DNA from 2 places in the Gordonia sp. GN26 genome. Region 1 is predicted to be linked to the other one. Evidence: riboswitches for the same ligand, from Rfam matches in the RefSeq annotation. Region 1 holds a riboswitch; the other holds the start of a gene.
The links. A riboswitch is a leader RNA that binds a small molecule or an ion and turns the genes downstream of it on or off. The one in region 1 is predicted to bind S-adenosylmethionine.

Region 1 (15,409 bases):
CCTTGGGTGGCAGCAGTCGGGCGAGGCATCGGAGCAACGTCGACTTACCGCATCCGTTGGAGCCGATGATGGTCGTGACCTGGCCGTCGGGGATGTCGATGTCCAGGCCGTCGATGACGACCCGCTGGTCGTAGCCGACGGTGAGTCCGCTGCCGCGGAGCCGGGACGTCGTCTGCGGGGCGTTCTCGGTTGGGGAGATGGTCATACGGTCGCCTTCCGGGACATCGCGATCATCAGGTAGATGAGGAACGGTCCGCCGATCGCGGCGGTGACGATGCCGACGGGTAGGCCGCCGGGCAGCACCGTGCGGCACAACAGATCTCCGCCGAGCACCAGGGACGCACCGATCAGGCCGGACAGGAGCGGGGTCGGCACCGCGGTGCGGGCCAGCCGCAGTGCGATCTGCGGGGCGAGCAGGGCGACGAAGGCGATCGGTCCGGCGGCGGACACGCACAGCGCACTGACCAGGACCGCGGTCAACAGCAGCGTCGTGGACACCGCACCGGTGCGGACGCCGAGTCCGCGTGCGAGATCCGGTCCGAGGCTGAGCATGCCGATCTGCCGCGAGAGCACGACGATCACCACGATCCCGAAGACGACCCCGCCGACCACCGGCCAGACATTGGACCAGCCCACGTTGGCGACCGAGCCGACCAGCCACACCTGGGCACGCCCCACATCGCGGATGTCGGCGCGGGTCAGCAGGAAGTTGGTCAGCGCCTGCAGCATCCAGGTCATGCCGACACCGATCAGCACGAGGCGGAACGGGTTGATGCCGCTGTTGGCCTTGCGGCCGGGCCACGCGAGCACGTACATGAGCGTTGCGGTCAGCAGCGCGCCGATCATCGCCGACGCCGGGACACCGAGGTCGCCGAACCAGCTGCCCCAGCTGGTGTTCGAGAAGGCGATGGCCGCGACCGCCGCCGCGCTCGCCCCGGCGGTGATGCCGAGGATGTCGGGGGTGGCGAGTGGATTCTGGGAGATCAGCTGGGTGAGTGAGCCGGAGCATCCGAGCCCGATGCCCACCAGCAGCCCGACGAGGGCCCGGGGGAGCGCGACGTCGAAGACGACGACATTCTCGATGCGGGTGCCCCCGCCCAACAGGATTCGCGCGACGTCGATCGGGGTGAGGGGGAAGTCGCTGACGCCGACGCTGGTCAGGAACAGCACCACGGCGAGTGCGGCCGAGACGAACGCGACGACGAGCATGCGCGGGCGCACGACGAACGACACCGGTTCGACCGCGAGGCGGTAGCCCCCGGGATGCGGGGCGATGCTGCGTGAACGGGCCGTTGGCTTCGGTGTTGTCACATCGGACGTGCTCATACGGTTGCCAACCTCTGCCGACGGACCATGAAGATCAGGAACGGGGCGCCGACCAGGGCGAGCATGACGCCCACCTGGACCTCACCCGGGCGTGCGACGACGCGGCCGAGGATGTCGCAACCGACGAGGAGTATCCCGCCGAGCAGCGCCGAATACGGGATGATCCAGCGGTAGTCGGCGCCGACGAACGCCCGCGCGATGTGCGGCACGACGAGTCCGAGGAACACGATGGGCCCGCAGGCCGCGGTGGCGGCGCCGATCAGCAGGGTGATCGTCAGGATGCCGAGCGCGCGGATCAGGACCACCCGCGAGCCCAGCGCCTTGGTCATGTCGTCGCCCAGGCTGAGGACGTTCAGGAAGAAGCCGCTCGCCAGCGCGAACACCAATCCGACCCCGATGAACGGCAGGCTCGCCCAGAACACGTCGATGCCACGGCCTGCGGTCGAACCGACGCTCCAGAACCGCCACTGGTCGAGCGAGTTGGTGTCCACGAGCACGATCGACGAGGTGATCGCGGTGAGCATCGCCGTCAGGCCGGTGCCGGCCAGGACCAGGGTGAGCGGACTCGAGCCGCTCAGTGCCGACAGCCCGAAGACGACGGTCGCGGCGATGATCGCGCCGAGCAGACCGAAGAACATGAACGCGACGGGGCTGGTGATCCCGACCAGGTAGATACCGGCCACCACGGCGCATGCGGCTCCGGCGTTCACGCCGAGGATGCCGGGATCGGCGATGGGGTTACGCGTGTGTCCCTGGGTGAGGGCACCGGCGGCGCCGACGGCCAGACCGGCGAACAGACCGAGGAGGGTCCGGGGGACGCGGAGGTCCCAGACGATGCCGTCGACGTCGGTGTCCTTGCTGATCGCCGGCATCCGGAGATCGAGGAGGGCGGCCCAGATCTCGGAGATCCCGTCGGCGAAACTCGCCCAGACCTCGTCGAGCGGGACGGGACGGGTGCCGAAGAGCACGGAGGCGACGACCAGCCCCACCAGAACCGCGACCAGCACGGGAATGCCGAGAACACGGAAGGGGCGGCGCACGAAGGGTTACCTTACCAACGCTGTTCGGCGACGCTCGTGGCGCGGCATCGTTCATGTCGTTCGGGTAACGAAAGACCGCACCGGAGTGAGTGGAGGTTGTGTCTTCGGTAACACTGCGGTGAGCTCGGATCGATATGCCCAGTGTTTCCAGGGTTGTGAAAAAGGAGGATCGATGAAGTCACTCAAACGGGCCGTTGTCGGGGTTCTGGCTGCGGGAAGCATCGCGGCAGGAACGCTCGTGGGTGCCGCGCCCGCGCAGGCCGCCGTCCCCAACCTGCAGATGACCGGTGGGGTCTACTGCCAGTTCGGTGCCCCGGGTACCCCGTGGAACCAGGCGTGGAGCATGACCCGGTTCATGCGCGTCACCGCGCGTGACGGCGAATTCCGCAACGTCACACTGCAGGAGACCGGCGGCGCGACGAAGTTCAAGGCGCAGCTGAAGAAGAACGAATCCCTCACCATCAAGACCACCTGGTTCGGCTGCTTCCCGTCGTCGATCTCCGGCTACGCGATCTCCGACTACGCCGAGAACCTGACCGACAACGTCGGTTTCTGGTGGAACGTCCGTCGCATCGACAATCCGTTCGACCGCTTCGGCACGGGCTCGTCCGCGTCGGCCGCCCAGGTGACCGGCGGCGGCAACAACGTCAAGGGAGTGCCCACCATCCCCGGGCACTGAGTCCGGAACGAACAAACGACGAGGGGCGACCGGTGAAGAACCGGTCGCCCCTCGTCGTTGTTGTTGCTGAGGGCGCCTCAGGCGGACGGACGCGCCACCTTGTGGGGCTCGGATGCGGCGAGCATGTCTTCACGCTCGACGACCTTCACGCGTTCGCGGCCCTCGGCGGCACCGAGTGCGCGTTCGTGCTCGTCGAGGCGGTACCAGCCGTCCCACGTGGTGAACGGAATGTTCTTGGACTCGAGCAGCTCGATGATCGCGTCCTCGCCGGGGGTGGCCGGTGCGAGGAGCTTGTCGGCTTCCATGTCCTTGAGGATGCAGTCGACGGTCTCGTTGGCGTCGCCCTTGGTGTGGCCGATGAGACCGACCGGGCCGCGCTTGACCCAACCGGTGGTGTAGACGCCGGTGAGTTGCTCACCCTCGTCGAACACGCGTCCGGCCTCGTTGGGGATGACCCCGGCCTGGGAGTCGAAGGGGATGTCGGGCAGGTTGTCCGACAGGTAACCGACCGCACGGTAGACCGCGCCGACCTCCCAGTCGGTGATCTTGCCGGTGGGCTTGACGTTGCCGGTGCCGTCGAGCTGGGTGCGTTCGGTGCGCAGGCCGACAACCTTGCCGTCTTCGCCGAGGATCTCGACGGGGCTTTCGAAGAAGTGCAGGAACAGCTTGTGGATCGCCCCCTGCTTCGGTTCGCGGATCGCGTAGTTCTCGATGATCGTGGCGACCTGGTCGGTGATCTTCGAGCCGCGACGGGCGACGGTGGAACCCTCGTCGTAGTCGATGTCCTCGGGGTTGACGATGACCTCGATGTTGGGCGAGTGGTCGAGCTCCTTGAGCTCGAGCGGGGTGAACTTGGCCTGGGCGGGTCCGCGGCGGCCGAAGACGTGGACCTCGATGGCCTTGTTGGCCTTGAGTCCTTCGTAGACGTTGGCCGGGATCTCGGTGGGCAGCAGTTCGTCGCCGGTCTTGGCCAGCACGCGGGCGACGTCGAGGGCGACGTTGCCGACGCCGATGACGGCGACCTTCTCCTGCTCCAGCGGCCAGGTGCGCGGGAAGTCGGGGTGGCCGTCGTACCAGGCGACGAACTGTGCGGCGCCGTAGCTGCCCTCGAGGTCGATGCCGGGGATGTCGAGCGCGCGGTCGTCGGTGGCGCCGGTGGAGAAGATGATCGCGTCGTAGTGCGACTTCAGCTCGTCGAGCGTGATGTCGGTGCCGTAGTCGACGTTGCCGAGCAGGCGGACCTGCGGCTTGTCGAGGACCTTGTGCAGGGCGGTGATGATGCCCTTGATGCGCGGGTGATCAGGCGCGACGCCGTAACGGATCAGTCCGAACGGAGCCGGCATACGCTCGTAGAGGTCGATGCTGACGCCGCGATCCTTCGCGGTGTCGGACTTCATCAACGCGTCGGCGGCGTAGATCCCGGCGGGACCGGCACCGACGATCGCAACCCGAAGCGGGCGGCTGTTGTCGCTCATGGAGTAGGTGTCTTCCGTTGCTCGGCGCGCCCCGACGCAGGAACCGGATCCGAAACCCTTGATTCTGGTGTCGACACGCTTGGGTATGGCCTATCCCTTCTACGGTAGGCGCTCGGTGTCTACGACCAAAACCGGCTGTGAGGTAGTCCTCACTTCTCGACGTCACCGTGACGACGGCGTGCCTCGCGCGTCAGCGTGAGCCGGCCGCTTCGGCGAGGGCGCCGACGGCTTCACCGGCCACCCACGGAATCGTCAGCAGGGTCGGCACCGACATCGCGCTGCCGACCTCCTGGGACAGGTAGGCGACACGTCCGGACCGCGCCACCTCGAGCCGGGTGAACGCGGGGTTCGACCGCAGCTTGTCGTTCGAGCCCTCCCAGTCGACGGCCACGACGACGTCGGCCGCGTCGAGCCGGTCGAGGCTCTCGGCAGGCAGTTCGCCGTAGAAGCCGCTGGTGATCGCATCTCGCAGCGCGGTCGGGAAGGTGAGACCGTAGCCGGCGACGGTCTGCGCGCGGCCGTCTTCGGGGCCGTACACCGAGACCCCGCCGGTCGGGCTCGCGGTCACCACGACGGCGGTCTTGCCGGCGAACTGCGGGTTCTTCGCCCGGATGCCCGCGAGGAAGGACTCGGTCTCGCCGACCTTGCGCCGGGCGAGGTCGGGTTGCCCGATCGCGGTGCCGATCTGGATGGTCTGCACAGTCCACGGCACCTGCCAGGGCTTGTACTGGGCGGGCCGGAGGATGGTGGGTGCGGTCTTGCTGAGCAGGTCGAACTGGTCGCGGGTGGGGTCGGCGCCGACGGCGGTGATCAGATCCGGGCTCGTGGCGAGCGCCTTGGGGATCTCGTTCCCGAGGGCCGCGGAGGTGTTGGAGAGAACCACCGGTTGCGAGTCGCCGATCAGCTCGGCGTTCCACGGCGCCTTCGCCTGGTCGGGATCGGCGAACGGGGCGATCGTCGTCGGCATGACGCCGAGGGCAAGCAGCGTGTCGCCGTCGCCGACCCCCAGTGCGGCGATCCGCTGTGGGGCTTTCTCCACGACCGCCGGTGCGTAGACCTGCTGCAGTGTCACCGGGATCGCGCCCGCCTCCGGGGCGGGGACCCGTGCCGAATCGTCGGCGACACCCTCGTCCGGGGCCGAACAGGAGGTCACCACCAGAGCTGCCGCGACCAGCGCGAGCAGGAGTCCGGACAGTCGGTGGGTGTGCAGACGCATGAGAGTCCTCGCCGGTCGACGGAAGCAGTGAGGTCCACCTTACTTACGGATCACCAGACCCCTGCCCGGCTTTTCGGTACGGGAGGCCGGAGAAGCCGGACGGAGGTCACACCAGGACTGTCGTTACACTTCGCGCCATGGCCAAAGCTGCAGGCGGGGGCCCCGACAAGCCCTCCGGTAAGGGCGCCGCACCCCGGAACATCTCGCGGGGTGCCGCGTCCCCGAAGAAGCCTGCCCTCGGCAAGGCCGGGTCGGATGACGACGTGGACGCCGCTCTCGTCGAAGAGTCTCCGCCGAACTGGAAGAACGCGTGGCCGTTCTTCGTCGCGGCTGGTGTGGTCGCGCTCTTCGTGCTGGGCATCGTCCTCTCGAACATCTCGCGTCCGCCCGAGGACCGCGTCAGCGACGACGCGCTGGTCCAGTACGCGATCAACGACCAGTACACGGCCCGCAACGGTCCGAACTATGCCGAGTACCGTGCGAACACCTGCGATGCGGACCTGAACAAGGTCGACTTCGTCTCCGAGGCCCGGTTCCTCGCCGAGAACCAGGCGTCCCTCGACGAGAACGGCCCCATCGAGATCCCCGAGATCACCGACCTGGTGGTCGACGGTGACCGGGCGACCGCGCAGGTCCATTGGCACTATAAGAACACTCCCGATGACAAGAAGGTCGTGGACACGACCGTGGTGCGCGAGAACGGCGAATGGAAGGTGTGCTCCTCATGACCTATGCCGGCGACCTGACCCCGCGGGAAGCGTGGGAAAAGCTCGAGAACAACCCCGACGCGGTCCTCGTCGACTGTCGGACGCAGGCCGAATGGTCCTTCGTCGGCGTCCCCGACCTCGAGATACTGGGCAAGCGCACGATCTTCGCCGAGTGGACGACGTTCCCCGAGGGCCGTCGCAACGAGCAGTTCGTCGAACAGCTGCGCGGCGCCGGGGTCACCGATGACCACGAGGTCATCTTCCTCTGCCGTTCGGGGCACCGCTCGATCGGTGCGGCCGAGGCGGCCACCGCCGACGGGATCGGCAAGGCCTACAACGTGGTCGACGGGTTCGAGGGTGCCCTCGACGAGAACGACCATCGAGGTGCGTCGGGATGGCGCGCCGAAAACCTGCCGTGGAGGCAATCGTGAGTCCTGATCTGTCCGTGGGTTATGAACTGCCGGAAGGTCTTTCGCCCGACACCATCGCCGTGCGCGGTGGCCTCGCCCGCTCCGGCTTCTACGAGACCGCCGAGGCGCTGTACCTGACCAGCGGATACGTCTACGACTCCGCCGAGGCCGCCGAGCGTGCCTTCACCGGCGAGGACCAGCGATTCGTCTACTCCCGCTACGGCAACCCGACGGTCCACATGTTCCAGGAGCGACTGCGGCAGCTCGAAGGTGCCGAGGCCTGCTTCGCAACCGCCAGCGGTATGGCCGCGGTGTTCGTGGCGCTCGGTGCGCTGCTCAAGGCCGGCGACCGGCTCGTCGCCGCCCGCAGCCTGTTCGGCTCGTGCTTCGTGGTGTGCAACGAGATCCTGCCGCGCTGGGGTGTCGAGACCGAGTTCGTCGACGGCGAAGACCTCGAACAGTGGGAGCGGGCGCTGTCCAAGCCCACCACCGCGGTCTTCTTCGAGACCCCCTCGAATCCGATGCAGACCCTCGTCGACGTCGCCAAGGTGTCCGAGCTCGCGCATGCCGCGGGCGCGAAGGTGGTGTTGGACAACGTCTTCGCCACCCCGCTGCTGCAGCGCGGCCTGGATCTCGGCGCCGACGTCATCGTCTACTCCGGCACCAAGCACATCGACGGTCAGGGGCGCGTCATGGGCGGTGCCGTCCTCGGCACCAAGGAGTACATCGACGGCCCGGTGCAGCAGCTGATGCGCCACACCGGTCCGGCGTTGAGCCCGTTCAACGCCTGGACGCTGGTCAAGGGCCTCGAGACGCTGCGCCTGCGCGTCGACGCCTCGGTGTCCTCGGCCCTGCGCATCGCGGAGTTCCTGGAATCCGACCCCCGCGTCCGCTGGGTGAAATACCCGTTCCTGCAGTCGCATCCGCAGTTCGAGCTGGCCAAGAGCCAGATGTCCGGTGGCGGCACCGTGGTGACCTTCGAGCTCAACGACCACGACGGCATCGACGGCAAGAAGCGCGCCTTCGAGGTCCTCAACGCGCTGAAGGTCATCGACATCTCCAACAACCTCGGTGACTCCAAGTCGCTCATCACCCACCCGGCCACCACCACGCATCGCGCGATGGGGCCCGAGGGACGGGCAGCGATCGGTCTGAGCGACTCGGTCGTCCGCCTCTCGGTTGGCCTCGAGGGCATCGACGACCTGCTTGCGGACCTGGATCAGGCGCTCGGCTGACGGGTAAACCCACCCTTTTTCGGCAGAGCCACCACCCCTTGGGGTGCTGGGTTTGCCGAAAAATGGTGGGTTCACACAGCGCTAGGGCAGCTCCGCGATCCCCAGCGCGTTCAGCACGGTCCGCAGCTTGAACGCGGTCTCCTCCAGTTCCGCTTGCGGGTCGGAGTGTTCGACGATGCCGCCGCCCGCCCAGGTGCGCAGGCTCCGACCATCGGCGGCGAGTTCGGCACAGCGGATGGTCACCATCCACTCGCCATCGCCGGCAGCGTCGCACCAGCCGACCGCGCCGGCGTAGAAACCGCGGTCGCCCTCGACGTCCCGGATGATCTGTGCGGCAACATCACTCGGGGTTCCGCACACCGCGGGAGTGGGGCCGAGGAGCAGCGCGAGATCGAGGGCGGTGGTCGCCGGGTCGCGGAGTGTTGCGCGGATCGGGGTGGCCAGGTGCCAGACCTCGCCGGTGGACTCGAGCTTCGGCTCCGACGGCGCGTCGATGTCGTCGCAGAGAAGTCCCAGGCGTTCGCGCAGGTGGTCGACGACGAAGGCGTGTTCCGCGAGATCCTTTGCCGAAGCGAGCAATTCGTCGGCGGTGGCACGGTCTACGGCGGGGTCGGCGGACCGCGCCGCCGAACCCGCGTACGGGTGACAGGTCACCGTCGAACCCGACTTACGGAGCAGGACCTCGGGACTCGCGCCGACCAGCCACGTTCCCGAACCCGTTGCGGCGCCGACGTCCACACCGAAAGCGTTGTGTCCGGCGTTGCCGCCGGCCAGGGCGTCGATGAACTCGCCCGGCCGGACCTGCTCGTCGAGCACGAGATCGATGCTGCGCGCGAGCACCACCTTCCCGACGTCGCCCGCGACGATGCGCTTGACCGCGTGCGCGACGCGTTCGCGGTGCTCGTCGGCGTCGGGGTGGAGCACGGTCGAGATCGGGCGTCGCGACAGCGGGCCGGTCCCGGGCAGCGGTGCCTCATCGGTCCGGAGTCGTTCGGGGGCGACCAGGGCCGCCGGGTCGCGCACATCGAAGGGGATCGCGCCGGTCAGCGACGCGACCTCGCCCGCACGCAGCGCTGCGGACGCCTCGTCGACGTCGGTGAACGACCGGACGACCCCTTCGCCCCGCACGGTGCCGTGCGGACGCGACAACACGAAGACCTCACTCGATGACACGACAGCCAGGGTACAGGTAAGCCTGTCCTAACTATGAATCACGGTGAATCTAAATTGACACCCTTCTCCGGGATCCGCGAGGCTTGTCGCAGGTCATGAGTGCCAGTGACAAGCCCCGGCTCGCTGGTCGGCAACCCTCCTCCACGGTGGGGTGCTCCGGGTGACGACCTGGCTGCGTTCGAACCCGAATGCGGCAAGTGTGGATTCTCGAGGAGTTCTTGTCATGACTGCTGTGCTCTCGGCACCCGTCACCACCGTCCGCCCGATTCGCGCCGCAGTGTCCGCGATCCCGCACCGGGCGCCCGTCATCCCCGCGCTCGCACCGGTCGTCGGTGCGGATGCTCAGGTTCCCGTTGCCGCCGGACACAGCGTCGGCTACGCCAATCTCGACTACGCGGCTAGCGCCCCTGCGCTGGCGTGGGTTGCCGCGCAGGTCGCCGGTGCCCTCGGCGAGTACGCGAGCGTCCACCGCGGTGCAGGTCACCTCTCGCAGGTCACCACCCGTCGCTACGAGGCCGCCCGCGAGACCGTGCGCGAGTTCGTCCGCGGCCGCGTCGACGACACCGTCGTCTTCACCCGCAACACCACCGACGCGATCAACCTCGCCGCCCACATCACGCCCGGCGACGTCGTGGTCCTCGACATCGAGCACCACGCCAACCTGCTGCCGTGGTGCGCACCCAAGGACGGCCGGAACCGGGCTCGCGTGGTGACCGCCTGCGACACGATCGAGGACACCCTCGTCGCGATCGAGGCCGAACTCGCCTCGAAGCCGGCGTCGCTGCTCGCGGTGACCGCCGCGTCGAACGTCACCGGCGAGGTCCTCCCGATCGGCAGGCTGGCGTCGATCGCCCACCGTCACGGGGCTCGCATCCTGGTCGACGCGGCGCAGCTCGTCGCGCACCGCCCCATCTCGATCGTCAGCCACGGCATCGACTATCTGGCCTTCTCCGGTCACAAGGCGTACGCGCCGTTCGGTGCCGGCGTCCTGATCGGACGGTCCGACTGGTTCGACGCCGCCGACCCGTACCTCGCCGGCGGGGGAGCGACCGCCGACGTCGAGCTGGACGGTGAGGAGAGCTCGGCCGGGACCACCTGGCACACCGGCGCCGCCCGCCACGAGGCCGGCTCGCCGAACGTGCTCGGCGCCGTGTCGATCGCCGAGGCGTGCACCGCACTGGCCGACCTGGGTCCCGAGGCCATCGGCCTCCACGAACTCCGGCTCTGTGAACGGCTCGACGCCGGTCTCGCCCGCATCGACGGCGTGCGTCCGCTGCAGATCTTCTCCGACTCGACCGACCGCGTCGGCATCGCCGGCTTCACCGTCGACGGCCTCGCACCGCGGGCCGTGGCCGAATACCTGAGCAGCGAGCACGGAATCGGTGTGCGGGACGGCAAGTTCTGCGCCCACCCACTGCTCAAGCGACTCGGTCATCCCGAAGGTGCCGTCCGCGCGAGCTTCGGTGCGGGCACCACCTCCGACGACATCGACCGCCTGCTCGACGCACTCGGCGCGCTCGGCGCCACCACGACCACCACCCGACCAGCACTCGACGAGGGGCACCCCGCATGACCATCCAACTCGACACTCCGCGCAACGCCGCCACCATCGGCCGTCCCGGCTTCCGGGTCGCCATCGCGGGAGACGCGGTCGCCCAGACCTTCCCGATCGTCGTGCGCCGCGAGACCCTGCGCGATGCCCAGCGGGCGCGCTCGCTGCTGCGGGCCGGCACCCATGACCAGGCGAACTTCGTCGTCGCCCTCGAGGTCGAGGTGGCCATCGCACCGCACGCGGCGTCGGCACGCGCCGCCGTCGCGCAGGCCGGAGGCGCCACCGACAACGCGGAGACCATCCGCTACGTCGGCACGGCCCACGGCCTGATCACGCTGCTGCGCGACATCTACGCCGCCGAGGTCGCCGACGCGGTGATCCTGGTCCCGGTCGACGGTTCGGCCACCGACCGTCGAATCCGCGAGCAGGTGCTCCCGGTCTTCGCGGACGTGCGCCACCGGGTCGCCTAGGTTTCGGGCCAGACCGAACGCAGAATCGCCGCCGCCGGCCACGATCGCCTTCTGTACGTGGCGATGTGGCCGGAGGCGGCGATTGTGGTTCACCCCGTTAGAACACGAACCGCCGACGACAGCGTGTGTCGTCGGCGGTCGTGAATGACTGCTCGGGTGGCGTCAGCCGCGCGAGGGCTCGTTGGCGTCGTGCGGGTGAGCAGCGAGGCGGTCGATGGCCTCCTGGGCGACCTTCTCGGCAGCTTCCCGGCCGACCCAACCGCCGGGCTGGACCTCCTTGCCGGGCTCGAGATCCTTGTAGTGCTCGAAGAAGTGCGAGATCGGGCCCAGCTCGTACTCCGACACGTCGGAGATGTCCTTGATGTGGTCCCAGCGCACGTCACCGGCGGGCACGCACAGCAGCTTGTCGTCGCCGCCGGCCTCGTCGGTCATCGTGTACATGCCGACGATGCGGGCGCGCACGATGATGCCGGGGAAGACCGACTCGGGCAGCAGGACCATCGCGTCGAGCGGGTCGCCGTCCTCGCCGAGGGTGCCGTCGATGTAGCCGTAGTCGGCCGGGTAGCCCATCGAGGTGTACAGGTAGCGGTCGAGGTAGACCTTCCCCGTCTCGTGGTCGACCTCGTACTTGTTTCGGCCACCTTTGGGGATCTCGATGGTCACATCGAATTCCACTGTTCCTCCTGGCAGTTGCGGATCGGGGGTGTGATCGCCGGACGGCCCAGATGGCCGCGCGTCGCAACAACGATACTGTTAGTCCGACGACCTCGGACTTCGTACCCCCGCAGTGCGCGGGTGTATCAGACCCCGGGTCGCTCATATCCGACATTTCGGTCAGTGCAGTATCGGTAACGCAATGCGAGAGATCCGGAGGCTTCGTGGGCGCAACCACCAGACCCGCAGGTCGTGATGGCAGACCCCGCAGTCGCAAACTCCTCTGGTGGACGATCGTCGCCGTCGTGATCCTCGCGCTGGCGTCGACCGCTGCGGTCGTCGTGGCTCTCCGCCTGGACACGGAAGCCGAGCTGCCGCCGGGGATACCGCCGCAGCCCGCCGCGATCTCCCCCGACCCGCAGATCGACCCGGTCGCCGCCACCGCACCGGCCCCGACGCCCGCCGGGGTGTCCCGCGCGATCGCCCCCGCACTGCGGAATCCGGCGCTCGGTGTCCTGAGCGGCATGATCTCCGACTCGCTGACCGGCGAGGTCCTGTGGTCGCGCAACCCCGGTCGTCCGCGCATCCCCGCGTCGAACGACAAGGTGCTCTCGGCCGCGGCCTTCCTCGAGGCCATGCCGCACGACGCGCGCCTCACCACGACGGTCGTCGCGGGGTCGAACGGGCAGGTGATCCTCAAGGGGGCCGGCGATCCGACCCTGTCGGCGCAGCCGGCCGATGCCGACACCTTCTACAGCGAGCCCGCCCGCATCGCAGACCTCGCCGAACAGATCAAGCAGGCCGGCATCCCGGTCACCTCGGTCGCGGTGGACCTCAGCGCCTTCTCGGGCCCGACGATGGACCGAACCTGGGACCGTCGGGACATCCAGGGCGGTGACATCGCGCCGATCGAGTCGCTGATGGTCGACGGCGCACGCCTCGAACCGCTCGACGAATACTCACCGCGTTCCGCGACGCCCGGGATCATGGCCGGTGAGGCGCTGGCCGCAGCGCTCGGCGTCGACGCGCCGGTGACCGAGGCGTCCGCACCCGCCGGCGACCGCGTCGTGGCGAAGGTCGAGTCCGCGCCGCTGGTGACCCGGGTCAACGACATGCTCCGCTACAGCGACAACGTGCTGGCCGAGACGCTGTCGGTCGAACTGTCGGTGCATCGCGGCGGCCCCGCGACCCTCGCCGCCGGCGTCGACGCGATCGAGCAGGTCCTGTCGACCACCTTCCCCGACCAGTGGACGGGCACCACGCTGGCCGACGCGTCGGGCATCTCCTACGCCAATCGCACGACGCCGGCACTGCTCGACGCGGTGATGACCGCGGCCAGCGGACCCTCGAACCCCAAGCTGCGACCGATGCTCGACGGTCTGCCGATCGCCGCCGGTACGGGCACCCTCGCCGACCGTTTCCCGGTCGCCACGACACCCGGTGCCGGATGGGTGCGCGCGAAGACCGGAACACTCACCGGCGTCAGTTCGTTGACGGGCATAGTCCAAACGATCGATGGCCGCGTGCTGTCGTTCGCCCTCATGTCCGGCGGCACCTCGCCGGCGGACGCGAGACCCGCCCTGGACGCCGTGGTGGGTCAACTCAGAGAGTGCGGGTGCCGATGAGCATGTCAGGAACCGACAGCAAGGTCGCGGTCGAGCCGGCGGGAGACGACACCCGTCTGAGTATCGGGTCGCAGATCGACTGGCCGCTCGCCGCGTCGACCGCGAAACGGCTCGTCCGACCGGGTCCCAAGACCACGGCCTACACCTATGAGGCCGCGCAGGCCGAGCTCGCCGACGCGGCGACGCGTGCGGAGGCACCGGTCCGCGAGGTCACCGGTCTCGCCGACGGACTCCGCATCCCGACGACCCGAATCCTCGACCGGCCGGGGTGGATCGACGCGGCCTCCGTGTCGATGCGATCGATGCTGGGATCAGAGGCCGGTCTCGAGATGGCCTCGTCCGGCCTCGCCGCCAAGTTCGGCGGGGTGCAGGCCGGCGGTCTGCTCGCCTTCCTCTCCACGGCCATCCTCGGTCAGTACGATCCGTTCACGCCGGACCCTGAGACCGGTGAACCCGGCGTGCTGATGGTCGTGACACCCAACATCATCAACGTCGAACGCCAGCTCAAGGTCGTGCCGTCGGACTTCCGTCTGTGGGTGTGCCTGCACGAGGTCACGCACCGCGTGCAGTTCTCGGCCAACCCGTGGCTGCGCGACTACATGCAGGACAACGTCGCCGTGCTCACCTCCGAGACCGGTGAGTCGACCACCGAGATCGTCACGCGGATGACCAAAGCGCTCAAGAGCTCCGAACCCCGTGAGAAGGGCATCATCGGCGCGATGCAGCTGTTGCAGAGCCCCGAGCAGTTCGACGCCTTCCAGCGGATGATGGTCCTCGGCACGCTGCTCGAGGGTCACGCCGACCACGTGATGGACGCCGTCGGCCCGGCGCACGTCCCGTCCGTCGCCCGCATCCGAACCGCTTTCGACAAGCGTCGCAAGGCACCGCAGAACCCGGTGCAGCGCATCATCCGCGCCCTCATCGGCATGGACGCCAAGATCGCGCAGTACGTCCGGGGCAAGGCCTTCGTCGACGAGGTGGTCGAGACCGTCGGGATGGAGCGGTTCAACACGGTGTGGACCTCGCCCGAGACGATGCCGCTTCCGGACGAGATCGACACGCCGCAGGCATGGATTCGACGCGTGCTGTGACGCGGGTGGTCGCGGACTTCGCGACCACCGTTCTCGACGACCCGCATGCCTCCGTCTGCGTCGGGCTCTCCGGCGGGGCGGACTCGCTCGCACTGACGGCGACGGCTGTTCGCGCGGGACTCGACGTCACCGCGCTGGTCGTCGACCACGGTCTCCAGGAGGGTTCCGCAGGCGTCGCGGCGCGGGCCGCCGACACGGCACGTGAACTCGGTGCCGAAGCCCGGGTGCTCGAGGTGAGGGTCGGGACCCGCGGCGGTCTCGAAGCAGCGGCCCGCGAGGCGCGGTACGCCGCGCTCGACGCCGCCCGGGGCGGCCGACCTGTGCTGCTCGCGCACACCGCCGACGATCAGGCGGAGACGGTGCTTCTCGGACTCGCACGCGGCTCGGGGGCACGATCCATCGCGGGTATGCGCGCATGGAAGGCGCCATGGGGCCGGCCGTTGCTGCGCGTACGTCGGACGCAGACGCTGGCCGTGTGCACCGAACTCGGGCTCGCCGCGCACCACGACCCGCACAACCGTGATCCCCGGTTCACCAGGGTGCGGTTGCGTGCGGAGGTGTTGCCATTGCTCGACGATGTGGTCCGCGGCGGCGTCGTGGACGCGCTGGGCCGGACCGCAGCGGCGCTCCAGGACGACAACGACGCCCTCGACGCCTGGGCGGGGGCGGTGTGGGGGAGCGCCCGCACTGTCGACGGACTGGAGATCGAACCGCTCCGGGACGTGCCGAGGGCGGTGCGGACCAGGGTGATCCGTC
Region 2 (15,409 bases), on a different contig from region 1:
CGCGTGACGCCCGGATCGGTCCCGCCGGTCGACGCGTCAGTGTCGTCCCCACCGCCGGCCGGGCTGTTGTCGTGGTCGACGGCCGGCGCCGAGGTGTCCCCGCCCGTCGAGGAGTCGCTGTTCGACGAGCCGCCGGCCACCTCGGTGACCGCAGGCGAACCGGTACCGCGGTCCGGCGCTTCGACCTCGGGAGCAGTGGTCTCGGGATCATCGTCGACGGTGGCGACGAACCGGGCCAGCGCCACCGACGCGGAGTCATCGTCGTCTGCGAGCACTGCGAGGGTGTTCGGCTGCGAGGTGATCGTCGGTCCGACGATCGCGCCCGCCCAGTAGCGCACGAAATTCACCGGCAACAGCACGATGCTTCGCACGCTGTCGGCCAGAGCAGTCACACCACGCATGAGTCGTGCCGGGGACAGACTGACGATGCCCTGCAGGATGTCCTCGAAGACGAAGAGATCGGGCAGGTAGGCGCCGTAACCGAGTTGCGGCAGCGGGGGCAGGAAGCCCTGGACCAGCCGGACGACGGGCTGCAGATTGGCCAGGGTGATGCCGAGCGGCAGGCCGATCGTCGGACGGCCGGACAGGAAATCGCCGATCTCGCCCGTGTACCCGATGTCGTTCGCCCAGCCCTGGACCAGCTCCGCGAACGCCGACTTCGCCCCGACCATGCAGACCGTCCCGGTCGCGGTCCCCGTGCCGCTGCACGAGACCGGCCGCGTATCCCACTGCGACGCGGGGTCGCGATACATCGCCCACGGGTAGAGGAAGTGCTTCGTCTGATATCCGAGGATGCCGTCGATCGCACCGATGGGGTCGTACAGCGGGTCCGGTAGGTCGCAGATGGGGTCGCCGTCGATGCACACCGACACCACCCGATCCGACACCGTTCCGAATCCCGCGTCCGCACCGTTGGCGCCGCGCGGGCCCGACATCGTCAGACCGGGGATCACACCGATCAGCGACAGCTCAATACCTCGCCCGGTCTTGTCGCCGGCGCGCCGCGGATCGGAGTACAGCTCGCCGCTGATCACATCCGGGTCGATGGTCACCATGACCGGGTTGCCCTCGTCGTCGAGAATCGGTTCGCCTGTCTCGTCGATCGCGGCGACCTCGCCGGCCGTGCCGTTCCCGATCTGCGACAGCACGTCGCCGGCGACGCGGGCGCCCTGCGAGTATCCGGCCACGACGACGGGCTTGCCCTGACACTGCGACTGGTAGCCGGCGATCGCCGACTTGGTCGCTGCGGTCCCCTGCGCGACGCTCGAGTCATAGCCCGTCGCACCCAGGGGCCACAGAGTCGTCGGATAGTCCGCGTAGATGACCTTGTAGGCACCCTCACCGGCGTACGGGGAGTTCGGATCGAGGTTGTTGTCGGGTCCGAGCCCGGTGTAGCGCTGTTTCACGCCGACGAGGTGCTGGCCCTCCGGATCGTTGGTCCCGCCCACGATGACGACCGCGCCCGCACCGCACGAGTCCGCCTTCGCCTCCGGGGCACCGCCGACCAAACCGAAGGACGCGGCCACCGCCACACCGGTCGCGGTTGCGATCAGAAACGACGTCCGACGCGACCTGAGATGCTCCATTGCCCTCACGAGGCCCACTCCTCACCACTCCCGGACACGCTTCAGGGATGAAGAGGCGTCTTCACCGGGTGAGCGGAACTCTAAGGGGAGAAAGCGAACCTGACAGGACGCTGAGAGTTGCTAACGATCCCGAACAGGTGATTCACGCTGCACATCCGGAGATTTCACCCGCTCGGAGGACACACCCACTACACGTTTTGGATGGCTAACGAGGACTTCGATTCGGCGTGACCGGGAGGGTTCTCTGGCACTCACATCCGTGTTATATCCTTGTCGCCAGGTCATGAGTATCAGCGACAAGCCCCGGCTAGCTGATCGGCAACCCTCCAACCGCGGTGGGGTGCTCCGGGTGATGACCGGGTTGTGGGATCGCGGAAGCGAAGCCCCGGCAAGCGCGGGTCCGAAGGTCGGACCCCAACAGGGTCGAGTTTGGCCCTGCCGACCGTAGAAAGTGATCAACAGTCATGTCTGATGCCAACGAAGGCACCAATCCAGCCGACAACTGGAGCTTCGAGACCAAGCAGGTCCATGTGGGCCAGGCTGCCGATGCAGCCACCAACGCCCGGGCGCTGCCGATCTACCAGACCACCTCTTACGTCTTCAACGACACGCAGCATGCGGCGAACCTCTTCGGTCTCGCAGAGCCGGGCAACATCTACACCCGCATCATGAACCCGACCCAGGATGCGGTCGAGCAGCGGATCGCGGCCCTGGAGGGTGGCGTCGCGGCACTGCTCGTCGCATCCGGTCAGGCCGCCGAGACCTACGCGATCCTGAACATCGTCGAGACCGGCGGTCACGTGGTGTCGAGCCCGCGTCTGTACGGCGGCACCTACAACCTCTTCCACTACACCCTGCCGAAGCTGGGCGTCGAGGTGAGCTTCGTCGAGGATCCCGAGGATCCCGCGTCATGGCAGGCCGCCATCAAGGACAACACCCGGGCGCTGTACGGCGAGTCGATCTCCAACCCCAACAACGAGATCCTCGACATCAAGGGCATCTCGGAGGTCGCACACCGCAACGGCCTGCCGCTGATCATCGACAACACCGTCGCCACCCCGTACCTGATCAACCCGCTGGCCCACGGCGCCGACGTCGTCGTCCACTCGGCCACCAAGTACATCGGCGGCCACGGCACCGCGATCGGCGGCGTGATCGTCGACGGCGGCACCTTCGACTGGCGCGTCCAGCGCGACGGCAAGGACCTGTTCCCCGGCTTCACCACCCCGGACCCCAGCTACCACGGTGCGGTCTTCGCCGACCTCGGCGCTCCGGCCTACGCACTGAAGGCCCGCGTCCAGTGGCTGCGCGACACCGGTGCGGCGATCGCCCCGTTCAACGCCTTCCTGCTCGCCCAGGGCCTCGAGACCCTGAGCCTGCGCATCGAGCGCCACGTCTCGAACGCGCAGAAGGTCGCGAAGTTCCTGGAGGGTCACGCCCAGGTCGAGTCCGTCGCCTACGCCGGCCTCGAGTCCTCGCCGTGGTACCAGCGCGGCCAGGAACTCGCCCCCAAGGGCCAGGGTGCGATCATCGCCTTCGAGATCACCGGCGGTGTCGACGCGGGCAAGAAGTTCGTCGACGCCCTGACCCTGCACAGCCATGTGGCCAACATCGGCGACGTCCGTTCGCTGGTCATCCATCCGGCCTCGACCACCCACAGCCAGCTGACCCCGGAGGAGCAGCTCGCCGCAGGTGTCACCCCGGGCCTGGTGCGCCTGGCCGTGGGTATCGAGGGAATCGACGACATCCTGGCGGACCTCGAACAGGGCTTCGCAGCCGCCAAATAGGACAGGTGAGGCAGTTTTGTCGGTGAGTATCGACCTGAACGCGCAAGCGTCTGATCAGCCCGACTGGGAATCGGTCCCGGACGGGAAGCTCGTCGGCATGAGCATCGGCTCGCTGCCTCTCGACAGCGGTGAACGGATCGACAACGTCACCCTGGCGTTCCAGCGCTGGGGGACGTTGTCGCCGTCCCGCGACAACGTCATCCTCACCCTGCACGCCCTCACCGGCGACTCCCACGTCACCGGTCCCGCCGACGCCGAGCACGAGACGCCCGGCTGGTGGGACGGCCTCATCGGCCCGGGCCAGGCGATCGACACCGACGAGTGGTGCGTCATCTCGGCCAACGTGCTCGGTGGGTGCAAGGGATCGACCGGTCCCGGCTCCCTCGCCTCCGACGGTCGACCGTGGGGTTCACGCTTCCCGCAGATCACCGTGCTCGACCAGGTCCGCGCCGAGGTCGCACTCCTCGACCGCCTCGGAATCCGCAGTGTCGGAGCAGTTCTCGGCGGATCGATGGGTGGTGCCCGCGCGCTCGAGTGGGCCATCGAGTACCCCGATCGCGTCCGCAGCGCACTGGTGCTGGCCGTCGGCGCCCGCGCCACTGCCGACCAGATCGGCATCCAGACCACACAGATCGCCGCCATCAAGTCCGACCCGGCCTGGCACGGCGGCAACTACCACGGAACCGGACAGACACCGCTGACCGGCATGGGCATCGCCCGCCAGATCGCACACCTGTCCTACCGCAGCGAACCCGAGCTCGACGAGCGGTTCGAGAACAAACCGCAGGGCGACGAGCAGCCGCTACTCGGCGGTCGTTACGCCGTGCAGAGCTACCTCGAACATCAGGCGTCGAAGCTGATGCAGCGCTTCGACCCGGGCAGCTACGTAGTGCTCACCGAGGTCCTCAACCATCACGACGTCGGCCGCAACCGCGGCGGCATCAAGAAGGCGCTCAACGAGTGCAAGGTCCCGGTCATCGTCGGCGGAATCGACTCGGATCGCCTGTACCCGTTGCGGTTACAGGCCGAGCTCGCCGAAGAACTGGGCAACTGCGTCGGCGGCCTGCAGGTCGTGCGATCCGACACCGGACACGACGGCTTCCTCACCGAGTTCGACGCCATCAGCGACCTGCTCAAGCGCACGGTCGAGCTCGCACGCCGCGACGCCTGACCCCCAGCCCTCCCGGGTTCGGAAACCGGCCGCCTGCGCTCAGCGCGGAGCGGGAACCGGGGTGCTCGACGACGCCGGCGGTGCCGTCCGAACGGCTCCGGATTGCGGTGTCTCTTCGCTGGGCGATGCCCCCGACGACTGACTGGGTGCCGACTTGTTCGGCGTCGGCTGGGTGAGCGGCGGCGGAGCCGGCGTGGTGTTCCGCGGCCGGACCTCCTTGGGCAGCAGGGTCGGCGGGATCGGGGGCGGCGTCGAGCCCGGCACGAACGGCAGCGTCGGCCACGGGAACGGCGACAGCGTGCGCGTGCTGGTCGTCCCGGTCGACGGCTCGGTCGGCGGCAACTCGGTGGTGGCCCAGCCCGGCTGTTCGTTCCACGCCGGCGGCTCCTCCGGCTGCACCGGCTGGACGGGCTGCTCATGGGTCTGCTCGACCGGCTGATCCGGAACCTGCGTCACCGGGGCCTGGGTCGTCGGCACCGGCGTCGAACTCTTCTCGCTCGACGTGGCGACGGCGGGGACGCTACCGACCGTCGACGACGGCTCGGGGACCTCGCGGTCGGCGAACGACGAGCTGACCGCGTAGAAGGTGATCAGGACCGCGGCGATGATCGCGCCCGCGGCCGCAAGCGGCGTGGCCGATAACCACTCGCGCTGCCGCTGCCCGCCGATGAAGGCGAGCCGGGTTGTGCCCGAATAGGTTTCGCCGGCCAGAAGTGCCGCTCCGGTCGCCGCGACCAGTTCCGGGGTCGACGGGCACACCGTGTCGAGGTCATGGCCGCGGGCCATGTCGCGGACCGCGGGCAGATTGGCCAGACCGCCGACGAAGACCACCGCCTCCGGGATGACGCCACGGGCGGACGCCTCGGCGACGTAACGGTCGAACACCTCGCGTGCCTCGCGGACCATCGGTGCCACCGCGTTGGCGACATGGGACTCGGTCAGCGCGACCCGTCCCGCACCGCCGGGGAGGGCCACCGAGGGGCCGTCTGAACCAGCTCCCGAATGTCCGTAGGCGATCTCTTCTTTCGCGGTCCGGCAGGCGCTGAGCAGTTCGCTGCGTCCGGCGCGCGTGCGGGCGGCCTCTCCCAGCGATGGGTTGTCGGCGGTGAGGTTCGCGGCGATGGCCCGGTCGAGGCGGCGTCCGCTGAGGACCGTCGAGCGTTCGAGCCCGGTGATCCGGCGACTGCTCGGATCAACGGTGTAGATCGACATACCGGTGTCGCCGCAGTCGACAACGACGGCGGTGGAGAAACGATCGATCTCGCCGGTGTCGGCGAGGCAGGCGACCACGGCCTCGTCCTCGGCGACCAGACGGATCTGGCGTCGGGGGCCGCTCCCCCGCGATCGCAGATGGCGCCGTTGGGCGGCGGTACGGGCGGCCACGCCGATCGGGCCCACCCGGGCGTCGGCCTCGCGGGCGGCGCCGAGCATGACGTCGATGCCGGCGTTGACGCGACCCGCGCCGTCGAGACCGTCGGTGGGGTCGACGTCGATGACGCGGGAATCCACCACGCTGCGGCCGAGATCGTCACGCGTCAGCAGGACGTAGTGGATCATGCCGGCACCTGCCGACACGCCCATCGACGTCACTTCATTCACATGGTCATCGGTCGGTGTTGCAGTGATACGTACTCCAGCGGTCGGTGCGTCTGCCCCAGCGTCGTACTCAGTGCTCGGCAGAGAGAGTTGCCTGGTCAGGCGCGACCACTCGGTCTGAAGGTCACGCTCAGGTATCTATTGTAATCAATCCGTGCCCAAAGAGTCGATCGACGTGGCGAGCCAGAGCATCACACCGCCGACCGTCGCCATCACGGAGACGTCAAACAATTTCCCTCTGACCTGCAGTAATCCCGCCTGGGACGCCGGGATGAACGCACGGAGCAGTGCTCCGACGAGAAGCGCCGTGCCGAACACGAAGGATCCTCGGCGCCAGCGATCGAACATCACGAGCAGCGCTGCTGCCAGGACACCCAGCATGACCAGCAGGTACGGGATCTGGACGAGAACCGCGCGCACCCCCTGCACCGGCTCGGGCCCGGGTGCGGTGTCGTGATGTCCGTCACCAGGGGCCGGCGGACGCAACCGATTCGGATCCGACGAGGGCAGATCCGCCCCGGCCGGACCGACCCGCGGCTCGTCCGGACTCACGCCGTGCCGCCGCCCTCAACGCCGGCGACGGCTTCGGTGGCGGCCTGCTGGGCGGCGAGTTGCTGCTCGGCCCGTTCGACGACGTTGACGAGCAGGAAGGCGCGCGTGAGGGGTCCGACCCCGCCGGGGTTCGGCGAGACGTGTCCGGCGACCTCCCACACGTCGGGATGGACGTCGCCGACCAGGCCGTCGTCGGTCCGGCTGACGCCCACGTCGATGACCGCGGCACCCGGCTTCACCATGTCCTTGGTGATCAGATGCGGCACGCCGGCGGCCGCGACGACGATGTCGGCGCGCTCGACCTCGGACCGGAGATCGGCGGTGCCGGTGTGGCAGAGGGTGACGGTGGCGTTCTCGCTACGCCGTGTCAGCAGCAGGCCGATCGGCCGGCCGATGGTGACGCCGCGCCCCACGACGGTGACGCGGGCACCGGCGATCGGGATGTCGTAGCGACGGAGGAGATGGATGACGCCGCGCGGCGTGCACGGGAGTGTCGACTCCTTGCCCAGGACCAGGCGACCGAGGTTGATCGGGTGCAGTCCGTCGGCGTCCTTGAGCGGATCGATCCGCTCGAGCGCCGCGTTCTCGTCGAGGTGCTTGGGCAGTGGCAGCTGCACGATGTACCCGGTGCAGGCCGGGTCGGCGTTCAGTTCGTCGATCGCCGCGTTGAGCTGCTCGGTGGTGGCGTCGGCCGGCAGATCCTTGCGGATGGAGGCGACCCCGATGCGGGCGCAGTCCGAGTGCTTGCCCTTCACATAGGAATGCGAGCCCGGGTCGTCGCCGACGAGCACTGTGCCCAGACCGGGGGTGATGCCCGCCTCGCGCAGTGTGTTCACCCGTTCGGTGAGATCTGCGAAGATCTCGTCGCGCGTGGTCTTGCCGTCCAGTCGTATCGCGGTCACGCCCGACATTCTTCCATCCACGACGACTGCGATGTGAGCCACTACTGTCAGAGCCGTGAGAGCAACACGGGCCGACGTCGACCTCGCTGCGGCAACCATCTCCCCTCTCCTGCGACGGACACCGACACTGCGCACTGTCATCGAGACCGTCGACGGCCCCCGGGACGTCGTGTTCAAACTCGAATACCTCCAGCTCGGCGGCTGTTTCAAGGTGCGGGGCAGCCTGTCGACGACGCTGCATGCACGCGCCCGGGGAGCGCTGACCGACGCCGGCGTTCTCGTCGCATCCGGAGGCAACGCGGCGATCGGCGCGGCGTGGGCCGCACGGATCGCCGGCGTGCCGTGCACGGTCGTGATCCCCGAGACCGCACCCGAGGTCAAGGTCCAGACGTTGCGCACCCTGGGCGCGCAGGTCCATCTCGTCGGACTGCGCTATCAGGACGCCGCCGACGCCGCAGGCGAACTCGCCGCAACCACCGGTGCGCTCCCACTGCACGCATACGATCTGCCCGACATCGTCGCGGGCGCGGGCACGATCGGTCTCGAGATGACCGAGGACGTCCCCGATCCGCTTACCACCGTGGTCTGCGTCGGCGGTGGCGGCCTGCTGGCCGGTCTCGCGGCGACCCTGCGTCCCGGTGACCGCCTCGTGGGTGTCGAACCCCTCGGGGCGTCCTGTCTCCACCAGGCACGGGCGGCGGGATCACCGGTCCCGGTCGAACTCGAGAGCGTCGCCGCCGATTCCCTCGGCGCCACCCGCGTCGGCGACATCTGCTGGGAGACCGCCGCGCAGCGCCCCGACGTCGACAGCGTGCTGGTGACCGACGCCCAGCTCATCGACGCACGGCGGATGCTGTGGGACTCTCACCGCATCCTCGTCGAACACGGCACCGCCGCCGCCGTCGCCGCGGTGACCACCGGAGCGGTTCGCCCGGAACCGGATTCGACGCTGTGCATCGTGCTGTGCGGGGCGAACACCGGCTTCGACCTGTAGCGGAGTTCCGCGCGCTGTCATCGGCGCCGAGCCCGGCGACTACGCTGAGCACATCATGTTCCGGATCATGTTCTATCAACCCTGCATCCCGCCGAACACCGGAAACGCGATCCGGCTGGCCGCCAACACCGGGTGCGAACTGCACCTCATCGAACCGTTGGGGTTCTCGATGTCCGACGCCCAGGTCAAGCGGGCGGGGTTGGACTATCACGAGATGGCCACCGTGACCGTGCATCCCAACCTGGTGACGGCGTGGACCACACTGAAGCCCGAGCGGGTGTTCGCGTTCACCGCACACGCGGAGCGCTACCACACCGACGTCGACTACCGGCCCGGCGACGTGCTGCTGTTCGGTCCGGAACCCACCGGTCTGCCCGACGAAGTGCTCGCCGAACCCGAGGTCACCGACCGGGTGCGCATCCCGATGCTCGCCGGCCGTCGATCCCACAACCTCGCCAACGCGGCGAGCATCGTCGTCTACGAGGCGTGGCGGCAGAACGGCTTCGTCGGCGCCGTCTAGTCGACGCGGTACCGCTTGGTGCGGGCGGTGGCCCCGCCGATGAGCGCGACCTTGCTCTTGGGTACGCCGAGATGTGAGGCGAGCAGCTCGGCGACCGCCTTGTTGGCACGACCCTCGGTGGCGGGTTCGCGAACGTAGATGGTGAGGGCTCCGTCGGGTCCGGCCTCCACCAGCGGACCCTTGCTGCTCTTCGGCTTGACGGTCACCACGACCTGCTGCGACATCGATTTCCCCGATTCGTAGTTTGTCACTCCGGCAGACCCCGACGGGTCACTGCCAGTCCCTGGATCTGGTTCCCACCCGAAGATCCATGCGCTGCAAACGATCTGCGACAACGGTCACGGCGCCTTCAGCATTCTGTACCCGACCGCGCACCAGCAACGCCGGTGCGGTCTGTGCCAGTACACAGTACCGCGCCCACAGGCCGACGGAACACACCACGTTGACCATCCCGGTCTCGTCCTCGAGGTTGATGAAGGTCACCCCTGACGCCGTCGCAGGTCGTTGGCGGTGTGTCACCGCCCCGCCGATCAGTACGCGCGCGCCGTCGGGCACCGACAGCAACCGGTCCGCGGCCACCACCCCCATCGCGTCGAGCCGAGGGCGCAGGAATTGCGTCGGATACGACTTCGGGGTGATGCCGGTGGCCCAGGCGTCGGTGGCCGCCAGTTCGATGTCGGACAGCCCGGGCAGCGTCGGCGTGGCACCCGACGAGCGGAGTTCCAGCTGGTCGTCGCGAACGGTCGCGGCCGCCCCGGCCTCCCAGAGCGCCTGGCGCCTGCTGAGACCGAAACCGTCGAAGGCCCCTGCCCCGGCGAGACCCTCGAGTTCCTTGGCGCTCAACGCTGCCCGGCGGGAGACGTCGGTGATGTCGGTGTACGGTCCGTCGGCGCGCCGGTCGACGATCCGCTGGGCCACCTCCTCCCCGACCCCGCGCACCTCGTCGAGCCCCAGACGCACGTCGAGGCCCTCGTTCTCCAGGGTTGCGTGCGCGAGGGAGGCGTTGATGTCGGGGCGATGGACCGCCACCCCGTGCCGGCGGGCGTCGGCGACCAGCGTCTGCGGCGAGTAGAAACCCATCGGCTGAGCCCGTAGCAGCGCCGCGCAGAACGCGGCCGGGTGATGCAGCTTGAACCACGACGAGTAGAAGACCAGCGAGGCGAAACTCTGCGAATGGCTCTCCGGGAAGCCGAAGTTGGCGAAGGCGGCCATCTTCTCGAAGATACGGTCGGCGGCGTCCCCGGTGATGCCGTGGAGCTCTTCCATCCCGGCATAGAAGCGTTTGCGCAGGCGTTCCATCTTCTCCGGCGACCGCTTGGAGCCCATCGCCCGACGCAGCTGGTCGGCCTCGGAGGCGTCGAAGCCCGCGACGTCGACGGCCAGCTGCATCAACTGTTCCTGGAACAGTGGCACCCCCAGCGTCCGTTCGAGGGCCTTGTGCATCGACGGGTGTTCGACGGTGACCGGCTCGTCTCCGTTGCGTCGCTTGATGAAGGGATGCACCGAACCACCCTGGATGGGACCGGGACGGATCAGCGCCACCTCGACGACCAGGTCGTAGAAACAACGCGGTTTCAGCCGCGGCAGGGTCGCCATCTGGGCGCGGGACTCCACCTGGAACACGCCGACCGAGTCGGCGCGGCACAGCATCTCGTAGACCGCCGGTTCGGCGAGGTCGAGGGTGGCGAGATCGACCTCGATGCCCTTGTGCTCGGCGACCAGATCGATCGCGTAGTGCAGCGCCGAGAGCATCCCGAGACCGAGCATGTCGAACTTGACCAGCCCGATGGCCGCGCAGTCGTCCTTGTCCCACTGCAGCACGCTGCGGTTCTCCATCCGTGCCCACTCCGTGGGGCAGACGTCGGCGATGGGCCGGTCACAGATCACCATGCCCCCGGAGTGGATGCCCAGATGCCGTGGCATGCCCAGGATCTCACCGGCCAGATCGGTCACGTCGGAAGGCGCGGTGTCCGGGGACTTGGCCCAGGCGTCCTGCTGCCCGGGTGCATACCCCAGCGCCCGCGCCATGTCCCGGATCGCCGAGCGGCCGCGATAGGTGATGACGTTGGCCACCTGGGCGCTGCGATCCCGGCCATACCGGCGGTAGACGTACTGGATGGCCTCCTCACGACGGTCGGACTCGATGTCGATGTCGATGTCGGGTGGCCCGTCGCGCTCTGGGGCGAGGAACCGCTCGAACAGCAGCTTGTTGGCGACCGGGTCGACGTTGGTGATCCCCAACGCGTAACAGACCGCCGAGTTGGCGGCACTCCCCCGGCCCTGACACAGGATGTCGTTGGCCTTGCAGAAGTCGACGATGTCGGCGACGACGAGGAAATAGCCGGGGAACGTGAGGGTTTCGATGATGGCGAGTTCGTGTTCGATCTGCCGGTAGGCCTGCGGATGTTCGACGGGTGTGCCGTATCGACGCCGGGCGCGGGTCATGGTGAGTTCGCGCAGCCAGCTGGCCTCGGTGTAACCCTCCGGCACGTCGAACGGCGGCAACTCCGGTGCGATCAGACCGAGCTCGAAGGCGCAGTCGGCGGCGATGCCGACCGCGTTGTCGATCGCGTCGAGGTGCGCGGGCATCAGCCGGGCCATCTCGTCACCGCTGCGCAGGTGTGCGCCGGCGACACCCGGCATCCATCCGGCGATGGTCTCGATGTCGGTGCGTGCCCGTACCGCCGCCATCGCCATCGCCAGCCGGCGGCGTCGGGGTGCGGCGAAGTGCGCACCCGTGGTCGCAACCGTCGGCACTCCGACGCGGGCGGCGAGACCGGCGAGCACACCATTGCGTTCGTCGTCGTCGGGCATGCCCTGGGCGGTGAGTTCGAGGACGACGTTGCCGTGGCCGTAGGTCTCGATCATCTCCCGCAGCGCGATCTCCGCGGCCGGGACGCCGCCGCGGTCCAGCGCACGCCGGACCGCGCCCTTCCGGCAACCGGTGAGGACCAGCCAGTGCCCGTCGCCCGCACCGGCCAGGGCGTCGCGGTCGTAGCGCAGCAACCCCTTCTCACCCGCCACCATGTGCGCCTCGGCGATGGTCCGCGACAACCGCCGGTAACCCTCTCCGTCGCGGGCGAGGACCAGCAGATGCTCTCCCGGCGGATCGTTGAGACCGGTCCGGGCGATGTCGGGTTCCAGCGACAGCTCGGCACCGAAGACCGTCGGCATCGCGAACTCGCGGGCGGCCTCCGCGAACCGGACGATGCCGTAGAAGCCGTCGTGATCGGTGACGGCCAGCGCCTGGAGTCCGAGGCGTTCGGCCTCCTCTACCAGTTCCTCCGGCATCGACGCGCCGTCGAGGAAGCTGTACGAGCTGTGGGCGTGGAGCTCGGCATAGGCCACCGACGACGAGCCACGCGCGATGTCCTCCGCCTGGTAGGCGCCGCGTTTGCGCGACCAGGCCGGGCTGTCGCCGCCGTCGCCCGGGAACATCGCGTGGTCGCTGTCGTCGGGACCGAAGGCGGTGCCCGGACGCCCGCCGTCGGGCGCGCGACCGGAGAGCACCCGCTCCATCTCCGACCATGTCGGTGGTCCCTGATCCCAGCCCACCCGAACAGTCTATCGAACATATTTTCGAATGAACATCTCGATTCCACACCCGGAAGTCATTGCGCTCAGGCCAGGTAAGTGCAACTCTGAGTACCAGACAGATTCCATCTCCCATCCGGGGGGACGAGGACATCAAGCGGGCCTCACGCCCGCTCACATGATGGGATCCCTACATGACCAGCTACTTCATCACCGGAGGCAGCGGATTCATCGGCCGACGCGTCATCGATCGACTTCTGACCGTCGACCCTGGCGCGACCATCCACGCCCTGGTGCGCGAATCCTCCCGATCGGCGTTCGACGCCCTGCTCGACGAGCTCGGTGCCACCGGCCGGGTGACCCCGGTCGTCGGGGACCTGACCAGCCCGGGCCTCGGCCTCGACGCGCATGACCTGCCGGAATTCGACCACGTGGTCCACCTCGCCGCGATCTACGACATGGCCGCCGACGCCGAGTCACAGCGCGCGGCCAACGTCATCGGCACCTCTCGCGTCGCCGACTTCGCCATCGCCCACGACGCCCTGTTCCACCACGTGTCCTCGGTCGCCGTCGCCGGCGATCACCGCGGCCGGTTCACCGAAACCGATTTCGAGGTCGGCCAGGGCTTTCCGACGGCGTACCACCGGACCAAGTTCGAGGCGGAGCGGGTCGTCCGCGAACGCGAGGGCCTGCGGTGGCGGGTCTACCGGCCCTCGATCGTGGTCGGCGACTCGCGAACCGGCGAGATGGACAAGATCGACGGTCCCTACTACTTCTTCGGCCACCTCGCCGCGCTCGGCCACCTGCCGTCGAGGCTGCGGTTGCCGATGCCCGACCTCGGCAAACTCAACATGGTGCCCGTCGACTTCGTCGCCGCCGCGATGGTCGCACTCATCGCCGTGGACCCCGAACGCAGCGGGCTGGTGTTCCACCTCGGCGACCGGCGTTCGCTGACCACCACCGAGATGTACAACGCCCTCGCCCCGGCGTTCGGCGCGCCTCGCGGTTTCGACGTCATCCCGCACTCGGTGGTCGAGCCCGCGCTGGCACTGTCGGCCATGGGACCCGCTCGCATCGGCCGCAATCTCCTTGCCGCCCAACAGGGTATCCCGTCGGCGGTGCTCGACGCGGTGTCGCTGCCGGTGGACTTCTCCTCCGACGCCACCCTCGCCGTCCTCCACGAGCACGGGATCAGCGTTCCGGACTTCACCGAGTACGCACCGGGCCTGTGGCAGTACTGGTCTACCCACCTCGACCGGTCCCGCAACCGGCGCCGCGATCCCCGGGGTCCGCTGGTGGGCAAGAACATCCTGATCACCGGCGGGTCGAGCGGTATCGGCAAGGCCACCGCCCGGATGTGCGTCGCCCGCGGCGCCAATGTGATGATCGTGGCCCGGTCGGCCGAGGAACTCGATTCCGCCGCAGACGAATTGAACTCGACGACCAGCAAGAAGGGCATCCCGCCGGGCCGGGCGGTGGCGTACCAGTGCGACATCACCGACGAGGAGTCGGTCAACGCGCTGGTCAAGTCGGTGCTCGCCGAGCACGGTCACGTGGACGTGCTGGTCAACAACGCCGGCCGGTCCATCCGGCGCGCCACGGTGAACTCGGTGCAGCGCTCGCACGACTACCACCGGGTCATGGCGGTCAACTACTTCGGCGCGGTCAACCTCATCCTCGGGCTCCTGCCGCACATGGTGGCCCGGAGGTCGGGGCATGTGGTCAACGTGACCTCGATCGCGGTGCAGTCCCGCGGGCCGCGCTTCGGTGCGTACGCGGCGTCGAAGGCGGCGCTGGAGGCGTTCAGCGACGTCACCGGCACCGAGACCGTCTCCGACCACGTCACGTTCTCCAATGTGCGTCTGCCGCTGGTGAAGACGCGGATGATCTCGCCCACCGAGGCCTACGACAACCAGCCCGGCACCTGGGATGTGGACAAGGCCGCCGCTCGCGTGTTGCACGCGATCGTCGACCGGCCCAAGCGGGTCAGCTCGGTCGTCGGGACGATCGCCGAGATCGGGCACCGCTTCACCCCCGGCCTGACCACCCGCATCCTGCATCAGGAGTATCTGCTGTTCGGTGAGTCGGCGGCAGCGATGGGGCGTGCCCGCCGTTCGGGTGGGCGCGACGCGTGATCGACACCCCGTACCTCGAGGTCGACGTCGACCGCCTGGACCGCAACCTCGCCACCCTCGCCGGAGCAGCCCGGAGCTTCGGGGTCGACGTCCGACCGCACGCCAAGACCCACAAGTGCGCCGAGATCGCCCGCCTGCAGATCGAGCACGGCGCGGTCGGACTGACCGTGGCGACCATCGGCGAGGCCGAGGCCTTCGCCGACGCCGCGGAGATCACCGGGTGCACCGACATCTTCATCGCGTATCCGTTGTGGCCGACCGCCGGTCAGGCAACACGGCTGCGCGCCCTCGCCGAACGGGTCACCCTGCGACTGGGGATCGATTCCCTCGCCGGCGCACGGCATCTCGCCTCGGCGGTGGGTTCGGCGCCGATACAGGTGCTCGTCGAGGTCGACTCCGGTCAGCACCGCACCGGCGTCACCCCCGAACTGGCCGGTTCGGTCGGCGCCGCGGGCGTCGCAGAAGGACTCGACGTGATCGGCGTGTTCACCTTCCCGGGCCACTCCTATGGCCTCGGGGACACCCGACGCGACGCCGCCGCCCAGGAGCTGGCCGCACTGGCGACGGCGGCCGACGGCTTGCGCGCCAACGGAATCGAACCGCGCGTACGCAGCGGCGGCTCGACCCCGACG

Region 2: another riboswitch for S-adenosylmethionine. It lies ahead of OK17_RS06415 (bifunctional o-acetylhomoserine/o-acetylserine sulfhydrylase); the one in region 1 lies ahead of OK17_RS10320 (aminotransferase class V-fold PLP-dependent enzyme).

The regions. Positions count from the first base shown of each region.
Region 1 is NZ_JSYC01000037.1:43,153-58,561, forward strand. Features, by position in the region: gene OK17_RS10270 (ABC transporter ATP-binding protein) at 1-205, opposite strand, end outside; gene OK17_RS10275 (FecCD family ABC transporter permease) at 202-1,326, opposite strand; gene OK17_RS10280 (FecCD family ABC transporter permease) at 1,323-2,366, opposite strand; gene OK17_RS10285 (hypothetical protein) at 2,539-3,045, shown strand; gene OK17_RS10290 (FAD-dependent oxidoreductase) at 3,123-4,520, opposite strand; gene OK17_RS10295 (ABC transporter substrate-binding protein) at 4,711-5,736, opposite strand; gene OK17_RS10300 (Rv0361 family membrane protein) at 5,874-6,464, shown strand; gene OK17_RS10305 (rhodanese-like domain-containing protein) at 6,461-6,874, shown strand; gene OK17_RS10310 (O-succinylhomoserine sulfhydrylase) at 6,838-8,088, shown strand; gene OK17_RS10315 (isochorismate synthase) at 8,170-9,240, opposite strand; SAM riboswitch class IV at 9,353-9,467, shown strand; gene OK17_RS10320 (aminotransferase class V-fold PLP-dependent enzyme) at 9,485-10,834, shown strand; gene OK17_RS10325 (hypothetical protein) at 10,831-11,283, shown strand; gene OK17_RS10330 (inorganic diphosphatase) at 11,446-11,958, opposite strand; gene dacB (D-alanyl-D-alanine carboxypeptidase/D-alanyl-D-alanine endopeptidase) at 12,243-13,562, shown strand; gene OK17_RS10340 (zinc-dependent metalloprotease) at 13,559-14,653, shown strand; gene tilS (tRNA lysidine(34) synthetase TilS) at 14,632-15,409, shown strand, end outside.
Region 2 is NZ_JSYC01000017.1:65,191-80,599, forward strand. Features, by position in the region: gene OK17_RS06410 (cutinase family protein) at 1-1,595, opposite strand, end outside; SAM riboswitch class IV at 1,866-1,987, shown strand; gene OK17_RS06415 (bifunctional o-acetylhomoserine/o-acetylserine sulfhydrylase) at 2,051-3,373, shown strand; gene metX (homoserine O-acetyltransferase MetX) at 3,390-4,544, shown strand; gene OK17_RS06425 (Hsp70 family protein) at 4,584-6,125, opposite strand; gene OK17_RS06430 (DUF3017 domain-containing protein) at 6,288-6,521, opposite strand; gene OK17_RS06435 (bifunctional methylenetetrahydrofolate dehydrogenase/methenyltetrahydrofolate cyclohydrolase) at 6,689-7,594, opposite strand; gene OK17_RS06440 (serine/threonine dehydratase) at 7,650-8,588, shown strand; gene OK17_RS06445 (tRNA (cytidine(34)-2'-O)-methyltransferase) at 8,644-9,108, shown strand; gene OK17_RS06450 (DUF167 domain-containing protein) at 9,105-9,332, opposite strand; gene OK17_RS06455 (error-prone DNA polymerase) at 9,379-12,663, opposite strand; gene OK17_RS06460 (SDR family oxidoreductase) at 12,837-14,777, shown strand; gene OK17_RS06465 (alanine racemase) at 14,774-15,409, shown strand, end outside.